Regions from separate parts of the Streptomyces sp. NPDC051243 genome, predicted to be linked through region 3. Evidence: riboswitches for the same ligand, from Rfam matches in the RefSeq annotation. Region 3 holds a riboswitch; each other region holds the start of a gene.
The links. Region 3 has a riboswitch for cyclic di-AMP ahead of ACIBAG_RS20000 (LysM peptidoglycan-binding domain-containing M23 family metallopeptidase). Riboswitches for the same ligand answer to the same signal wherever they lie in the genome.

Region 1: it holds a riboswitch for cyclic di-AMP, as region 3 does, so the genes downstream of both, ACIBAG_RS42015 (M23 family metallopeptidase) here and ACIBAG_RS20000 (LysM peptidoglycan-binding domain-containing M23 family metallopeptidase) in region 3, are expected to answer to the same signal.
Region 2: it holds a riboswitch for cyclic di-AMP, as region 3 does, so the genes downstream of both, ACIBAG_RS33760 (M23 family metallopeptidase) here and ACIBAG_RS20000 (LysM peptidoglycan-binding domain-containing M23 family metallopeptidase) in region 3, are expected to answer to the same signal.

Annotation. Positions count from the first base shown of each region.
Region 1 is NZ_JBITES010000024.1:21,247-26,732, reverse strand. Features, by position in the region: gene ribA (GTP cyclohydrolase II) at 1-227, opposite strand, end outside; gene ACIBAG_RS42030 (MarR family winged helix-turn-helix transcriptional regulator) at 356-871, opposite strand; gene ACIBAG_RS42025 (dihydrofolate reductase family protein) at 955-2,094, shown strand; tRNA gene ACIBAG_RS42020 (tRNA-Met) at 2,158-2,231, shown strand; cyclic di-AMP (ydaO/yuaA leader) riboswitch at 2,555-2,712, shown strand; gene ACIBAG_RS42015 (M23 family metallopeptidase) at 2,724-3,755, shown strand; gene ACIBAG_RS42010 (hypothetical protein) at 3,877-4,041, opposite strand; gene ACIBAG_RS42005 (aldo/keto reductase) at 4,202-5,146, shown strand; gene ACIBAG_RS42000 (PrsW family intramembrane metalloprotease) at 5,177-5,486, opposite strand, start outside.
Region 2 is NZ_JBITES010000015.1:136,151-141,636, reverse strand. Features, by position in the region: gene ACIBAG_RS33770 (M16 family metallopeptidase) at 591-1,934, shown strand; gene ACIBAG_RS33765 (M16 family metallopeptidase) at 1,931-3,319, shown strand; cyclic di-AMP (ydaO/yuaA leader) riboswitch at 3,524-3,687, shown strand; gene ACIBAG_RS33760 (M23 family metallopeptidase) at 3,701-4,486, shown strand; gene ACIBAG_RS33755 (GntR family transcriptional regulator) at 4,826-5,486, shown strand, end outside.
Region 3 is NZ_JBITES010000007.1:318,154-323,639, reverse strand. Features, by position in the region: gene ACIBAG_RS20010 (SGNH/GDSL hydrolase family protein) at 1-339, opposite strand, end outside; gene ACIBAG_RS20005 (DUF6250 domain-containing protein) at 483-1,199, opposite strand; gene ACIBAG_RS20000 (LysM peptidoglycan-binding domain-containing M23 family metallopeptidase) at 1,532-2,494, opposite strand; cyclic di-AMP (ydaO/yuaA leader) riboswitch at 2,499-2,657, opposite strand; gene ACIBAG_RS19995 (alpha-galactosidase) at 2,965-5,034, opposite strand; gene ACIBAG_RS19990 (tyrosine-protein phosphatase) at 5,215-5,486, shown strand, end outside.

The DNA of each region.
Region 1 (5,486 bases), on a different contig from region 3:
TCGCAGCGGGCCGAGCCGAAGACGTCGCCGGTCAGGCACTCGGAGTGCAGACGGACCAGCGGGGTGGTGCCGGGGGCCGGGTCGCCCAGGACGACGGCCACGTGTTCCTGGCCGTCGGCGAGGCCGTGGAAGGTGACCAACTCGGTGTCGACGCGGTAGCCGTCGTGGAAGCGCAGCGGGACCCGGACGCGGGCGCGCTGGGTGGCGGCGGCGGTGAAGTCGGGCATGCGGGTTCTCCGGGTTCCGTACGTGGCCGTCTGCTTCAGATTTGAAGCAGCTCCTCGGACCAGGACCCTACCCCATGCTTTAAATTTGAAGCAACAAGTTTGTCGTGCGGGTCACCAAGTCGCCCAAGTCACGAACAGGACTTGGAGGAACGCCGACGCCACGGCACGTCATCCGCGGCGGCACCCGCGCCCTCCTCCTGGAACCCCTCGCCGACCACCGTGAAGATCTCCTCCAGCTGCCCGACCTGCTCCGGACTCAGCCGGTCGAAGAGCAGCGCCCGTACGGTCTCGACATGACCCGGCGCCGCGCTCTCCAGGACCCGCATCCCCTCGTCGGTGAGCGTCGCGATGCTGCCCCGCTTGTCCCAGCGGCAGTTCTCGCGCCGCAGCAGGCCGTCCTTCTCCAGGCGCGAGACGGCGTATGTCAGCCGGCTGCGGGTGATCTTCAGTCCCTCCGCGAGGTCGGTCATGCGCAGCCGGCGCTCCGGTGCCTCGGACAGGGTGGCGAGGATGGAGTAATACAGGTGGGGCATGCCGGCTTCCTGCTGGAGCTGCCGGTCCAGCGCGTCCTCCACGAGCATGGCGGCGGCGATGTACGCGCGCCAGGCGCGTTGCTCATCGGGGGTGAGCCAGCGAGTCGTCATGCCACCAGTGTAGGTTTGTTTCAAACTTGAACCAAGCCCCGCCTTGCCCCGGTTCCACTCCGGCTCCGAAAGGGAGCGCGCCGATGCCCTCGTCGTACCCCTACGTCCTGCTCTCCGCCGCCGTCTCCCTGGACGGATACCTCGACGACACCACCGCCGAGCGCCTGCTCCTGTCCAGCCCCGCCGACTTCGACCGGGTCGACGAGGTGCGGGCCTCCGTGGACGCGATCCTCGTCGGCGCCGGCACGATCCGGGCGGACAACCCGCGGCTGCTGGTGAACTCGGCCGAGCGCCGGGCCACGCGGGTGGCTTCCGGCAGCCCCGAGTATCCGCTGAAGGTCACGGTCAGCGCGTCCGGCGAGCTGGATCCGGCGGCGAACTTCTGGCACACGGGCGGCGGGAAGATCGTCTACACGACGGAGAAGGGCGCCGAGCGACTGCGGCGGACGCCGGTCGCGGCGGACGTGGTCGCGCTGGGCGCGGAGCTGGACTGGCGGGCTCTGCTGACGCACCTGCGCGAGGCGCGCGGCGTCGAGCGGCTGATGGTCGAGGGCGGCGGCACGATCCACACGCAGTTGCTCCAGCAGGGGCTCGCGGACGAGCTGCAGCTGGTGCTGGCGCCGCTGTTCGTCGGCGACCCGGACGCGCCGCGGCTGTTCGGGCCGGGCGGATATCAGGGCGGACGGCTGCGCCTGCTGGAGACACGGCGCATCGAGGACGTCGTGCTGATGCGCTACGAGCCCACGGCGCCGGGAGGCGGTGTCCTGCCCTCCGCCGCCGACCGGCACTGGCTGGCCCGGGCGTGCGACCTCGCGGCCCAGTGCCCGCCGTCGGAGACGGCGTTCAGTGTCGGGGCGGTGGTGGTGGCCGCCGACGGGACCGAGCTGGCGCGCGGGTACTCCAGGGAGGGCGGCGACCTCGTGGTGCACGCGGAGGAGGCGGCGCTCGCGAAGATCGCGCCGGACGATCCTCGGCTGGCGTCCGCGACGGTGTACAGCAGCCTCGAACCCTGCACCCGCCGCGCCTCGAGGCCCATGCCCTGCGCGCGGCTCATCCTGGCGGCGGGGGTCCGGCGGGTGGTGACGGCCTGGCGGGAGCCGGACACGTTCGTGACGGGGGCGGACGGGACCGGGGTGCTGGCGGCCGAGGGAGTGGATGTCGTGGTGCTGCCGGAATACGAGGAGCGGGCCAAGGCGCCGAACACGCACCTGTCGTTCCGATGAGAGAGGGGTCACGGAAAGCCGTGTGCTTCGGGTCCCGCCGATGGCGTACTATGGAGTCACCGACGCGGGGTGGAGCAGCTCGGTAGCTCGCTGGGCTCATAACCCAGAGGTCGCAGGTTCAAATCCTGTCCCCGCTACTGAAGACTCAGGGCCGGAACTGATCAGTCAGTTCCGGCCCTGAGTGTTTCCCACCCCGTCTCCGTCGAAGTCGTCGTACGGCGCCCTTGATCGTTGTCACCTGCCGTGAGCAGGCGACCGCCCTCCGATAACAACTGACATACCGTCAATACCTGTGTGCCTCCTGAGCCGTGGCCAACTCGCCCGATTTGGCCCGCTCATGACCCGTAAGTCCAGGCGAAAATCGTTAATGATCAAGTGGAACAGCTTGGAATCCGCACCCCGGGTCTATTAACGTTCGATAACGCAGCGCGGTCGTCCCAGCCGTCACAAGAGGCGGCTCCGTGCTCACGCGCCGAGTCCCGCAAGGGAGCCGGGGAACCACCACCCTGGGGTGAATCGCGCGGATTCCACCGTGAAGTCACGGTTGGTATACGCGCGTAGGAGACCTTCCTGCTCCGAACCCGTCAGCTAACCCGGTAGGCGAGAAGGAAGGAAAGGAGTACGCCCACGTGGCGTCCAACAGGCCTGCTACGCAAGCCCCGTTCGTGCCGAGTCAGCGCAGCACCGACACCTTCGGCTACGACCGCTACCGCACCGACGAGGGCCCGTTCGAGGAGTGGAACCCCACCGCGGAGTCCATTCGTCCCGTACGTGGCAGGCACCGCGTCGCCAAGCAGCGTGGCGGGGGACTCGCCCGCAGCTCCACGGTTCTCGGCGTCGGCGTCATAGCCGCCGTCGGCGCGGGCGGCATGGCCAGCGCGAACAGCGGCAAGCCGCCGGTCGCCATCACCATGCCGGACCTGCCGCTGATCTCCGACGACGACTCCGCCGCGGCCGCCGAGGACGCGACCACCGCGCTCAGCACCATGGGGGAGACGGCCCAGGAGAGCGTTCAGGGCACCAGCACCGACGCCGGTGAGGCGCTGCGCAGCCGGATCATCGCGCAGGCCGAGCTGCAGCAGGACCAGATCGACGACAAGGCCGCCGCGGAGGCGATCGCCGCCGCCGAGAAGGAGGCCGCCGCCGCGGCCGCCAAGGCGGAGAAGGAAGCCCAGGAGAAGGCCGCCGCCGCCAAGGCCGCCGCCGAGGAGGAGGCCCGCAAGAAGGCCGAGGCCGAGCGCCTCGCCGAGCTGGCCAAGCAGTACGCGCTGCCGACCTCCTCGTACACCGTCACCTCGACCTTCGGCCAGGCCGGCGCCTACTGGTCCTCCGGCTACCACACGGGCCTCGACTTCGCCGCCCCGTCGGGCACGCTGATCAAGGCGGTGCACACCGGCACGATCACCTTCGCCGGCTGGGACGGCTCCTACGGCTACAAGACGGTGCTCACCCTCGAGGACGGCACCGAGATCTGGTACGCGCACCAGTCGTCGATCAGCGTCAGCGTCGGCCAGAAGGTCAACACGGGCGACGTCATCGGCCGCGTCGGCGCCACCGGCAACGTGACCGGCGCCCACCTGCACCTCGAGGTCCACCCCGACGGCAGCACGAACGGCATCGACCCGATGGCCTGGCTGCAGGGCAAGGGACTCTCGGTCTGACCCCGGGGGCGATCTCCTGATCGCTTGGAGACGTCGGTCGTGCGGACCGGCGGGAGGACGCGTCGTGAACGCCGGCGAGGCAGAGTCTGCCCTCGTCGGCGTTTCGGGCTCGTGGCAGCGGTCAGGGATCGCAGCTGCCGGACCGGCTCGCGCACTGCCAGCCCGAGAAGCCGCCCTCGGGGTTGTCGACGTCGTTGTCGAGCCGGATGAAGCCCCAGACGACGGTGACGGTGAACGCGACGGCGGCCAGGGCCAGCAGCCACAGGACGCCCTTCTTTCGGCTCATCGCCGTCCCCCCAGGGCCAGTTGACCGGCCCTCACCCCGTACGGAAGAAACCTTCCCCCAGCCTAGATGCTCCGCTTGGCGGGGGGGTGCCCACAGGGTTTACGGGAACTTTGTCGCCGTGCCGGAATGGGGCGCTCCAGCACGGCGGTTGACGTAGAGCATGACTTCTCTTCGCAAGCTCGGCTCTTCCGGTCTCGAGGTCTCCGCACTCTGCCTCGGCGGCAACGTCTTCGGCTGGACGGCCGACGAGGCCCAGTCCTTCGCCGTGCTCGACGCCTACGCGGCGGCGGGCGGCAACTTCATCGACACGGCCGACTCGTACTCGGCGTGGGTCGAGGGCAATGCGGGCGGCGAGTCCGAGACCATCATCGGCAAGTGGGTGAAGGCGCGGGGCAACCGCTCGGACGTCGTGATCGCCACCAAGGTCAGCCAGCACCCCGACTTCCAGGGCCTGACCGCGGCCAACATCAAGGCGGCCGCGGACGCCTCCCTGCGCCGCCTCGGCACCGACCACATCGACCTCTACTACACCCACTTCGACAAGCCGGAAGTGCCGGTCGAGGAGATCATCGGCGCGCTGGACGAACTGGTGAGGGCCGGCAAGGTACGGCACATCGCCGCCTCCAACATCTCGGCGGAGCGACTGGAGGCCTCCCTCGCCTTCTCCGACCGCGAGGGCCTCGCCCGCTACGTCGCCATCCAGCCCCACTACAACCTGGTCTCCCGTGGCACCTACGAGGGCGCCCTCCAGGACCTCGCCGAGCGTGAGGGCCTCGCGGCGATCCCGTACTACGCCCTGGCGGCCGGCTTCCTCACGGGCAAGTACCGCGCCGGCACGACGGTGGGCAGCCCCCGCGCGGCGGGCGCCGGCAAGCACCTGGAGACGGAGCGGGGGCGCCGGGTGCTGGCCGCCCTGGACGAGATCGCCCAGACCCACGAGGTCCCGGTGGCCACGGTGGCCCTCGCCTGGCTGGCCGCCCAGCCGACGGTGGCGGCCCCGATCGCCTCGGCCCGCACGGTCGGGCAACTGCCGGCACTGCTGGGCGTGGGGGAGCTGCGGCTGACGGAGGAGGAGGTGGGCAGGCTGACGGCGGCGTCCGCCTGACTGAGCGGGGCCGCGATGCGCGGCCCTTCACTACGTCCGGTACGGGTTGTACGCGGGGTAGGGCGCCGCCGGACTGCTGTAACCCTGCCCGTATGGCTGGGGCTGGGGCTGCGGCTGCCAATGGCCCGGCACCGGCGCCGCGTACCGGTAGGCCGGCCAAGCCTGCGCAGCCGTCACCGCGTGCTCCAGCGCCGGGCGGGCGAAACCCCGCCGCCCCCACAGCTCGTGCAACAGCTCCCGTTCCCGTACGGCGAAGTCCGCGCCGGCCCGCCCGCGGCGCCCCCGGTGCCGTAGGAACGCCAACGACGTGGCGTAGGCCTCGTACTGCGCCACCGCCCGG
Region 2 (5,486 bases), on a different contig from region 3:
GCGTCATGCGCATGTCGTGCGGCGACGCGGGGTTGCCTCCGCCTGCCGCGTGCGGCGACGCGGAAGAGCCTCCGCCTGCCGCGTGCGCCCTGGGACAGCCTGGTGCCTGTCGCGTGCGACGCCGGACAGCGGCCCGGGCAGGAAAGGATCGGTACGGACCGTCGCGATCGGCGGCCGTTCAACGAAGGCAAGCTCGCGCCGCGCAACCGTTCACTCGCCGGAGTGATCGCGGGCACCGTGCCGGGCCGGGCTCTCACCGGCGCGGACGACTGCGCGCCCACTGCCGTACCGACGGCACGCGCGCGTGCGATGCGCCGGCCTGCCGCCGACCGTCGCGCGGATTCCGCCGGGGCGAGGGAACGGCCGGTCCCCGCCTTCCCCGTCCTCTTCGGCGGTCCCCCGGTACGGGGCGCCGAGCCCTGCCCGATGCCCGTTCTCCGCGGCGGCCCCCGCCCGCGTTCACCCCGGTACGGGCACGGCGTTCTGACCGGGAACTTCGCCGACCCTTCGGACGCTGCATACAGTGGCAGGAACTGAAGCCGAACCGCTCGGCAGAACGCAGTGCACGCGACCGGAAGGACACCTTGCCCATGGGTCACACGGCCACACCGGAGGCACAATCCGGCGGCCTCACCGCGACGGAGCACCGCCTGGCCAACGGCCTGCGCGTGGTGCTCTCCGAGGACCACCTCACGCCGGTCGCCGCGGTCTGCCTCTGGTACGACGTCGGCTCCCGCCACGAGGTCAAGGGCCGTACCGGACTCGCCCACCTCTTCGAGCACCTGATGTTCCAGGGTTCGGCAAGCGTGAAGGGCACGGGCCACTTCGAGCTCGTCCAGGGTGCGGGCGGCTCGCCGAACGGCACCACCAGCTTCGAGCGCACCAACTACTTCGAGACCATGCCCGCCCACCAGCTGGAGCTCGCGCTGTGGCTGGAGGCCGACCGCATGGGCAGCCTCCTGGTGGCGCTTGACGAGGAGGGCCTGGAGAACCAGCGGGACGTCGTCAAGAACGAGCGCCGCCAGCGCTACGACAACGTCCCGTACGGCACCGCTTTCGAGAAGCTGACCGCCCTGTCGTACCCGGACGGACACCCGTACCACCACACGCCGATCGGCTCGATGGCCGACCTGGACGCGGCCAGCCTGGAGGACGCGCGCGCGTTCTTCCGCACCTACTACGCGCCCAACAACGCCGTCCTGTCCATCGTCGGCGACATCGATCCGGAGCAGACGCTCGCCTGGGTCGAGAAGTACTTCGGCTCCATCCCGGCCCACGACGGCAAGCCCGAGCCGCGCGACGGCTCGCTGCCCGACGTGATCGGCGAGCAGCTGCGCGAGGTCGTCGAGGAGAACGTCCCCGCGCGCGCGATGATGGCCGCCTACCGGCTCCCGAAGGACGGCACGCGCGAGTGCGACGCCGCCGACCTGGCGCTGACCGTGCTCGGGGGCGGCGAGTCCTCCCGCCTCTACAACCGGCTCGTACGCCGCGACCGTACGGCCGTGGCGGCCGGCTTCGGCCTGCTGCGCCTGGCCGGGGCGCCCTCCCTGGGCTGGCTGGACGTGAAGACCTCCGGCGACGTCGAGGTCCCGGTCATCGAGTCGGCCGTCGACGAGGAGCTCGCCCGCTTCGCTCAGGAGGGCCCCACCGCCGAGGAGATGGAGCGCGCGCAGGCCCAGTTGGAGCGCGAGTGGCTGGACCGGCTCGGCACCGTCGCGGGCCGCGCCGACGAACTGTGCCGGTACGCCGTCCTGTTCGGCGACCCCCAGCTCGCGTTCACCGCCGTACAGCGCGTCCTCGACGTCACCGCCGAGGAGGTCCAGGCGGTCGCCAAGGCCCGCCTGCGCCCCGACAACCGCGCGGTGCTCGTGTACGAGCCGACCGCAGCCGAGGCCGCCGAGACCACCGACGAGAACGAGGAGTCGGCGCAGTGACCGAGCTCGCCAGCATGGAGTTCCACCCGCAGCCCCAGGCCGGCCAGGCCCGGCCCTGGGCCTTCCCGGCGCCCGAGCGCGGCAAGCTGGACAACGGCCTGACGGTCCTGCGCTGCCACCGCCCGGGCCAGCGGGTCGTCGCCGTCGAGGTGCTCCTGGACACGCCCCTGGACGCCGAGCCGAAGGGCCTCGACGGCATCGCCACGATCATGGCGCGCGCCCTGTCGGAGGGCACCGACAAGCACACCGCCGAGGAGTTCGCCGCCGAGCTGGAGCGCTGCGGTGCCACCCTCGACGCCTACGCGGACCACCCAGGCGTCCGCGTCAGCCTCGAAGTGCCGGTCTCCCGCCTGCCCAAGGCGCTCGACCTCCTCGCCGACGCCCTCAGGGCGCCCGCGTTCGCGGACGCCGAGGTCGAGCGCCTGGTGCGCAACCGGCTCGACGAGATCCCGCACGAGCTGGCCAACCCCTCGCGCCGCGCCGCCAAGGAGCTCTCCAAGGAGCTGTTCCCGGCGACCTCGCGCATGTCCCGGCCGCGCCAGGGCACCGAGGACACGGTCGCGGGCATCGACTCCGCGGGCGTGCGGGCCTTCTACGAGCGGTACGTCCGCCCCGCCACGTCCACCGTCGTGGTCGTCGGCGACCTCACCGGCGTCGACCTCGACGCCCTGCTCGGCGACACCCTCGGCGCCTGGACCGGCTCCCCGGCCGAGCCGCGGCCCGTCCCGCCGGTGACCGCGGACGACACCGGCCGCGTCGTCATCGTGGACCGCCCCGGCTCCGTCCAGACGCAGCTGCTGATCGGCCGGGTCGGCCCCGACCGGCACGACCGCGTGTGGCCGGCGCAGGTGCTCGGCACGTACTGCCTCGGCGGCACCCTCACCTCCCGGCTGGACAAGGTCCTGCGCGAGGAGAAGGGCTACACCTACGGCGTGCGCGCGTTCGGGCAGGTCCTGCGCTCCGCCCCGGACGGCACGGGCGCGGCCATGCTCGCCATCAGCGGCTCCGTCGACACCCCGAACACCGGTCCCGCGCTGCAGGACCTGTGGACGGTACTGCGTGGCGTCGCCGAGGGAGGCCTCACGGACGCCGAGCGGGACTTCGCCGTGCAGAACCTCGTCGGTGTCGCGCCGCTGAAGTACGAGACCGCCGCGTCCGTGGCGAGCACGCTGGCCGACCAGGTCGAGCAGCACCTGCCCGACGACTACCAGGGGACGCTGTACCGGCAGCTCGCCGCGACCGGCACCGTCGAGGCCACCGCGGCGGCCGTGAGCGCCTTCCCGGCGGACCGCCTGGTGACCATCCTCGTCGGCGACGCGGCCGCGATCCGGGAGCCCGTCGAGGCCCTCGGCATCGGCGAAGTCACCGTGGTGGCAGCCGAGTAGACGGTGCATTACGGCGCCGCGCGCGCGTAGGGGCCCTGGTGACGACAGAGTCGCCAGGGCCCCTTTATGCCCGAATTGAGGAGAGGTTGCCTGTCTGGCCTGTGGGATGCGCTACAAAATCCGGGATCCATTTGGGGATTGAAAGATGTCCCGTTTAGCGTCTTCCGGGCTGTCCGTCAGGCAGTGCGCCGCGCCCGCGGCACCGGACAGTCATCGCCGAGTCCCCGTACGGCGCGAGCCAGGGGAGCCGGGGACCCACCCGTAGTCCCTGGGGTGAATCGGACGCCCGCGCGAAGGCGAGGGGGTCCGTAGGAGACCTTCCTGCTCCGAACCCGTCAGCTAACCCGGTAGGCGAGAAGGAAGGAAAGGATCAGCCACTACATGGCGTTCACCTGCGCCACCGGGAAGAACCGCCCCACCGGGAAGCACCGCCGGCCCAGCCGGTTCGAGCGCACGACGGCCCGTGCGGCCGGCGTCGCCGCCCTCACCGCCACCGGCGTCATGGGCACCCTGGCCGCCCCGGCACTCGCCGCGGAACCCGCCGCCGAACAGACCGGCCTCATACCCGTCATCAGCGTCGACAACTCGATCGCCGACCAGATCGACGCCCAGGCCGACGCCCAGGAGCAGGCGGCCAAGGAGGCCGCCGCGGCGAAGAAGGCCGCCGAGGACGCCGCGCGCAAGAAGGCGGCGGAGAAGGCCAAGAAGGAGCGCGAGGCCAGGGAACGCGCCGCTCGCGAGGCCGAGCGCAAGCGTCTGCTGTCCTACGTGGCCCCGATCTCCGGCTCGTACGTCTCCACCGGCTACAAGGCCGGCGGCGCCGTCTGGTCCTCCGGCAGCCACACGGGCGTCGACTTCCACGCCGCCAGCGGCACCTCCGTGCACGCCGTCGGCTCCGGCACCGTCGTGGAGGCCGGCTGGGGCGGGGCGTACGGCAACCAGGTCGTGATCAAGATGAACGACGGCACGTACACCCAGTACGGCCACCTGTCGTCCGTCGGCGTCTCGGTGGGCCAGACGGTCACCCCGGGCCAGCAGATCGGCCTGTCCGGCGCCACCGGCAACGTCACCGGGGCGCACCTGCACTTCGAGGCCCGTACGACGGCGGAGTACGGCTCCGACATCGACCCCGTCGCCTACCTCCGCTCGCACGGCGTGAACCTCTGACGCCCTCCACGCGCGCGTGAGGGGTCTGACGACTCCCACGCGCGCGGAGGTGACGCCTTCCACGCGCCCGCGTGTGTGACCCTTTCCACTTCCACCCGCGTGGAGGCTCACCATCCCCGTGATCGTCTGACGATGCCCGCTTGGTCGTCCGACGGCACTGGCTCCGCTCCCCGAAGCCCCGGCTCTCCTGGCCGGGGCTTTCGGTGTTTCGCACGAACCGCTGTCCAAAAAATATCCATGGATTCCGGTCCGCCGTCGGAAATTCCGGCCGGTTGCAATAGAGTCACTGAACACACGTCATTCGTCGACGTTTCACGGGGATTAAGGCGGAGGTCGGTCATGCGTATTCCGGCGCACTCGGTGTGCACGGCGATCCGGGACGACATCGTCGCCGGTGTCTACGAGCGTGGCAGCCGGCTCACCGAGGAACTCCTCGCGCGCCGCTACGGCGTCTCCCGTGTCCCCGTGCGGGAGGCCCTGCGCACCCTGGAGGCGGAGGGCTTCGTGGTGACCCGGCGGCACGCGGGCGCGTGCGTCGCCGAGCCGACCGAGCAGGAGGCCGCCGACCTGCTGGAGATGCGTACCCTCCTGGAGCCGCTCGGCGCCTCCCGGGCCGCCCAGCGGCGCACCGAGGCCCATCTGAAGGTCCTGCGCGGCCTGGTGAGGCTTGGCCAGGAGCGGGCCAGGCGGGGTAACAGCGACGATCTGCGCTCCCTGGGCGGCTGGTTCCACGAGACGCTGGCCCAGGCCTCCGGCAGCCCCGCCCTGACCTCGATGCTGACCCAGCTGCGGCACAAGATCGCGTGGATGTACGCCGTGGAGTCGCCGGCCGACCCGGTGGAGTACTGGACCGAGCACGGCGCGATCGTGGACGCGGTGGCGCGCGGCGACGGCGAACGCGCCCGTGCGATCACGGCGCTGCACACCGAGCGCGCGATCTCCGCGCACCGGCTGCGGTTCGGCTCCGGCGGTGACCGCGCGGAGCGCGTGAGGAATTCGC
Region 3 (5,486 bases):
GACGGTGCCGACCGCGGCGGTGAGCCGGGCGACCGCCCGCTCGAAGCGCTCGGCCACCTCGTCGGGGTCGGTGCCCGGCCGGATGATGTCGTTGCCGCCGGCGCAGAACGAGACCAGGTCCGGGGCCAGTTCCACGGCTTTCGGGAGCTGGTCCTCGACGATCTGGTCGAGCAGTTTGCCGCGGACGGCCAGGTTGGTGTAGTCGAAGTCGCCCTCGGGGCGCCGGTCCGCGAGCAGGACCGCGAAGCGGTCGGCCCAGCCGACGAACGCCCCGTCGGGGCCGGGGTCGCCGACGCCCTCGGTGAAGCTGTCCCCCACCGCGACGTACGACCCGATCACTGATCTGCTGTCACTCTTCGAATCGCCTGTCACACCGGCATGATTCACCTTCGAATGTGACCTACGCGACCGTAAGGAAGGGTTGACGGACGGTGAGATAAGCCACTCCCCAAGTGTTGACCAAATCTGGAATAAGCCTCTGATCAGGGCTGTTGTGGGCTCAATCGCCACACCCGGAAGTCGCTGAACCGGAAGTGGCTCCAGGTGGTCCGGAAGGCGAAGTGCCCACCGCCGTACGGCTCCGGGTCGGTGAAGTCGAAGACGAGCCGGCCGTTGTTCCACCACCGCACGGTCGGGCCGTCGGAGACGATCCGGACCCGGTGGGGCTCGTTCGCCACGAGCAGCGGCTCGGCGTAGTCGTAGACCAGCGGACGGACCCCGGCCTGACCGACGTACCTGCGCAGCCGTGTGGTGGTGTTCGTGTTGGCGCCGTAGCCGACGTAGTACGTCCTGAGGTGGTCGTACTCCGCCAGGGCCCCGCCTCGCCTGGTCGCGAACAGGTCGTCCGGGGAGCGGACGTCGGTGGCGTTCCAGAAGTTGTTGAGGTCGCAGACGCGGTCGTTGACGCCGCCGGCCGAGATGGGCACGGCCGTGTACTCGATGGCGTACGGGCCTTGCAGCCGCTTTCTGAACCAGATCGTCGCGCCCGCGGGCACGTCGACCTCCAGTACCCCGCGCGAGGCGGTGACGGTGCCGCCCTTCTCCAGTTCCACGGCCCACCGGCCGAGACCGTGACGGAAGTCGTCGTGCGCGATCAGCCCGCGATGGCGCGGGGCCGCGCCGGCGGTGCCCGCGGGGCCGAGGGCGGTCAGAGCGGCGCCAACGGCCAGGGCTGCGAAGGCTCTACGCGTGGTTGTCACTGGGGACGGCTCCTTCCGGGAGGGTGCAGACAGCCGTGCGGATGACGGGCGCCCTCCGATGCCTTGTCACCGCCCCCGCCGGACAGGGGAGTTGACGCGGGCAGCAGAAAGCGCTTGCAGTGCTGCGCCGATCACTGTGCCTTCCCGCCTCCCCTCCTGTCGACACTCCGGACATGCCCGCCACACGAACGCAATGCGGCGCTCACGACCGATCGAGCCCGGACACACCGAAGGCCGGACCCGGGGATCGGGGTCCGGCCTGCGGCAGCGTGTCAGGCGTGGGGTCCGCCCCCGCTCGAGAGGAGCCTCGAGCGGGGAGGGTCGGCGGGGGATCAGCCGATGGCGACACCCTTGGAGCGGAGGTAGGCGACCGGGTCCACGTCCGAGCCGTAGTCCGGCGTGGTGCGGATCTCGAAGTGCAGGTGCGGGCCGGTCGAGTTGCCCGTCGATCCGGAGAGGCCTATCTGCTGGCCCGCGGTCACGGTCTGGCCGGCCGAGACGGAGAGCGAGGACAGGTGGGCGTACTGGGCGTAGTAGCCGTCGGCGAGCCGGATGACGACCTGGTTGCCGTACGCGCCGGCCCAGCCCGCGGAGACGACGGTGCCCGCGCCCACGGCCTTCAGCGAGGTGCCGGTCGGAGCGGAGAAGTCGACGCCGGTGTGGTAGCCGCTGGACCACATGCTGCCCGCCACCTTGTACGCGGTGCCGACGGCGGCCGAGGACAGCGGGGCACTGAAGCCACTGGCGGTGCTGGTCGCCCCGGCGCTCTGGGCAGCCTTGGTCGTCTTGGTCGCGGAGGACTTCGCGGCGGAAGAATCCGAGGAATCCGACGACTTCGAGGGCGAAGAAGAGGAAGACGGGGAAGAGGGCGACGACTTGGGGGTGCTCGTCGCGGCCTTCTTGCCACCGATGGTGAGCTTCAGACCGGGGTGGATGAGCGACGGGTCCGAACCGACGGCCTCTCGGTTGTCGGCGTAGAGCTTCTTCCAGCCACCGCTGACGTTCTGCTCGTCGGCGATCTTCGAAAGGTAGTCGCCGACCTGCACCGAATAGGTCCGCACACCCGTCTTCCGAGCCGCGTCCTTCTTCTCTGCGGCCTTCTTCTCGGCCGCCTTCTTCTCAGCGACCGGAAGTGTCTGAACGGCCTTTCCGGAAACGGACTGCGCGGGAGCGGCATGGGCGCCGGTGGCTCCGATGAGCGGGAGGGCGAGAGCGGCTCCGCCGGTTCCGGCGACGGCTATGGAGCGGGTGAAGCGCAGGGACTTCGGGCGGCGGTGCTTACCCTTCGCGGGCATGGCGAATTCCTCTCCGGCGCCTGCGAGGTGAGCTGTCGGGTGCGGGCTGGAGATGCCCGGCCGCGTCGGGACGCGACTTGACCCCAAGCCTGTTCCGGAGACCGGAACAGGCGGTTTTACCTGTGGGTCCCCCGCTCCTGCCATGGTCGGGTGAGTTTGCGCGGGCTCCGGTCGGCGGCAGGATTCGGCGTCCGTCCGGATTGGTGGCGAACGTAAGCGAGGAAGACGCACGGGAACAAGTGAGAGGTTCCGTCCGAATGCGTTCCTGTTGATCCCTTGTGGGAATTCTCGGTCACCCTGCGTGAATTATTGATGCGCCGCCCGACTCAAAACCCCTTGAAAAGCAGGGGAATTACATGAACATGACGGGCGACGCACGGTCACGAATATGACGCTCCTCACGCGACTCCGCTCCAGCTTCCTTTGCTTCAGAGCGAGTTGGAATGAAGGCGTCAATTCGGACAGAACCCCTAGATGCGGCGCAGGCGGATAACTGTCGCATCAAGGTCGCCGCGCAGGTTGGTGCGCAGTCCGTGATGCAGCAATACGGCACCTCGGTGAACTTCGCCCGTTTCGCGGCATTCGTACGATGCTGTCGGGTCGAGCCCACGCAGCCGCAGCGCCGGTACGGATTCGCCGTAGCTCTGCGCCTGAAGCCAGGCGAGGACGACCGTCTCGTCACCGAGCGCGTACTGCACCGCACTCAGCCCGCCGCGCGGGGGCCGCAGCCGGTAGAGGTCGCCACGCTGCACGACGGGCCGGATCTCCTTGTAGAGCTCCACCCACTCCCGCGCCTCGGCGAGCTCCCCCTCGGTCCACTGCGTGAGGTCTCCGCCGACGCCGAGCACCCCGGCCATGGCACTCACGAAACGGAACCGCAGCGAGCTGGCCCGGCCGTTGAGCTGGTCGTTCGGACTGTCGGTGACCCAGGCGGCCATGACCCGCGCCGGGTGGATCTGACTGAAGCCGTGCTGGATGGCGAGCCGGTCGAGCGGGTCGGTGTTGTCGGACGTCCACACCTGGTCCGTACGGCTCAGCACGCCGAGGTCGATCCGGCCGCCCCCGCCCGAGCAGGACTCGAAGGCGACGCCCGGGTGGGCGGCGCGGAGCCGGTCCAACAGGGCGTAGAAGGCGCGGACGTGGTCGACCCAGAGCCGCTGCGGGTACGGCTCACCGGGCCAGCCCGCATCGCTGAAGCAGCGGTTGAAGTCCCACTTCACGTAGTCGACGGGAGCGCTGGAGAGGATCTCGTCGAGCCGGTTCCAGAGGTATTCCTGGACGTCTTGGCGGGCCAGGTTCAATACGAGCTGATTGCGGAATTCCGTCCGCTTTCGCCCGGTCTGGTACTGCACCCAGTCCGGGTGGGCCCGGTAGAGCTCGCTGTCCGGATTGACCATTTCCGGCTCCACCCAGATGCCGAACTGCATGCCGAGGCCGTGTACATGGTCGGCCAGGGGCTTGAGGCCGGACGGGAAGCGGTCCGGGTTGGGCGTCCAGTCGCCGAGCCCGGCGCGGTCGCTGGTGCGCGCCCCGAACCAGCCGTCGTCGACGACGAACAGCTCCACGCCGATCGCGGCGGCCCGTCGCGCGAGGGCCCTTTGCCGCTCCTCGGAGATGTCGAACTCCGTCGCCTCCCAGGAGTTGAAGAGCACCGGCCGGTCCTGATCGGCGTCGGGGATGACATGGGCGCGCTGGTAGGCGTGCCAGGCGCGGCTCGCGCCCCCGAAGCCGCCGTCGCTCCACAGCCCGGCGAAGACGGGGGTCACGAACGACTCCCCCGCCGCCAGCCGCAGCAGACCCGAGTCGTCGTACCCGACCCCGCCGGTGATCTGCACGCGCGCGTCCGGCAGCTGGGCCACCGCGATCCGCCAGGACCCCGACCAGGCGAGGGCGCAGCCGTACACCTCGCCGCGCTCCTCGGTGGCGTCGGTGTCGAGCGCGACCCAGGGCAGGAGCGGGTGCCCGGTGTGGCCGCGGCGACTGCCGATGACCTTCTCACCGTAGGTGAGGGGCGACTGCGTCAGCCGGGACTCCGCGGCCCAGCGTCCGTGCAGTTGGGACAGCCGCCAGTCCTCGCGCTCGGGCAGGGTCCAGGTGGCGGAGTCGGCGCGCAGCAGCTCCAGGTCGGGCCCCTGGTTGTCCAGGGTCACCCAGCGCTCCACGACGTCGTCGCGCATCCGGTAGTGCAGGGTGATGCCCAGCCCGCCGTCCCGGAACCGCAGCCGCAGCTCCTCGCCCTCGGTCTCGTACGCCTCGAAGGTCCACTCGGTGCCGCGCCGCTCGTCGGTGCGCACGGAAAGGGCCGGGCGCACGAAGCGGGGGCCACCCTCGACCGGGTACTCCTCACGTCCGTCGAGCTGCGACTCGAAGGGCCAGTAGTCCGGGAGCGGGCGCACGGCCAGCTCCTCGGCGTCGGCGAGCGCGATACGCGGTCCCCAGTGGAGGTGCAGCAGCTCGGCGCCCTCCGTGAGGTGAAGGGCGTAACTGCTGGTGGGCCCGGAAAGAACCCAGGTACGCCCGCGGTCGGAGATCTCCAGCATCAAGCCCTCACACATTCGAACAGGTCCGATCAAGCGTCAACATCATCAAGCCCCGCGCGGCTCCGATGCAACGCCTGTGGACAACTCATTGCCCCAGGAATCCATGTCGTATGGTCGAGAGCGCATCCCGTCGGCCGCACCGCCGAGCCGCGCCGACGGGGCAGACTGGGAGGAGCCCCCGTGACGCAGCAGATCCCGTCGACCGAGCCGGAGCTGGCCGGAGTCCGCAACTTCCGCGATGTGGGCGGCCTGCCGACCGTGGACGGACGGCGGGTGCGGTACGGAGTGCTGTTCCGCAGCGGCCACCTCGCGCACGCGACCGAGGAGGACGCCGCATTCCTCGGTTCCCTGGGTCTGCACACGATCTTCGACTTCCGCAACGCGGCGGACCAGAAGCTCGAGGGGCCGGACGTCGAGCTGCCGGGCGTGCGCAATGTGAACCTGCCGCTGAG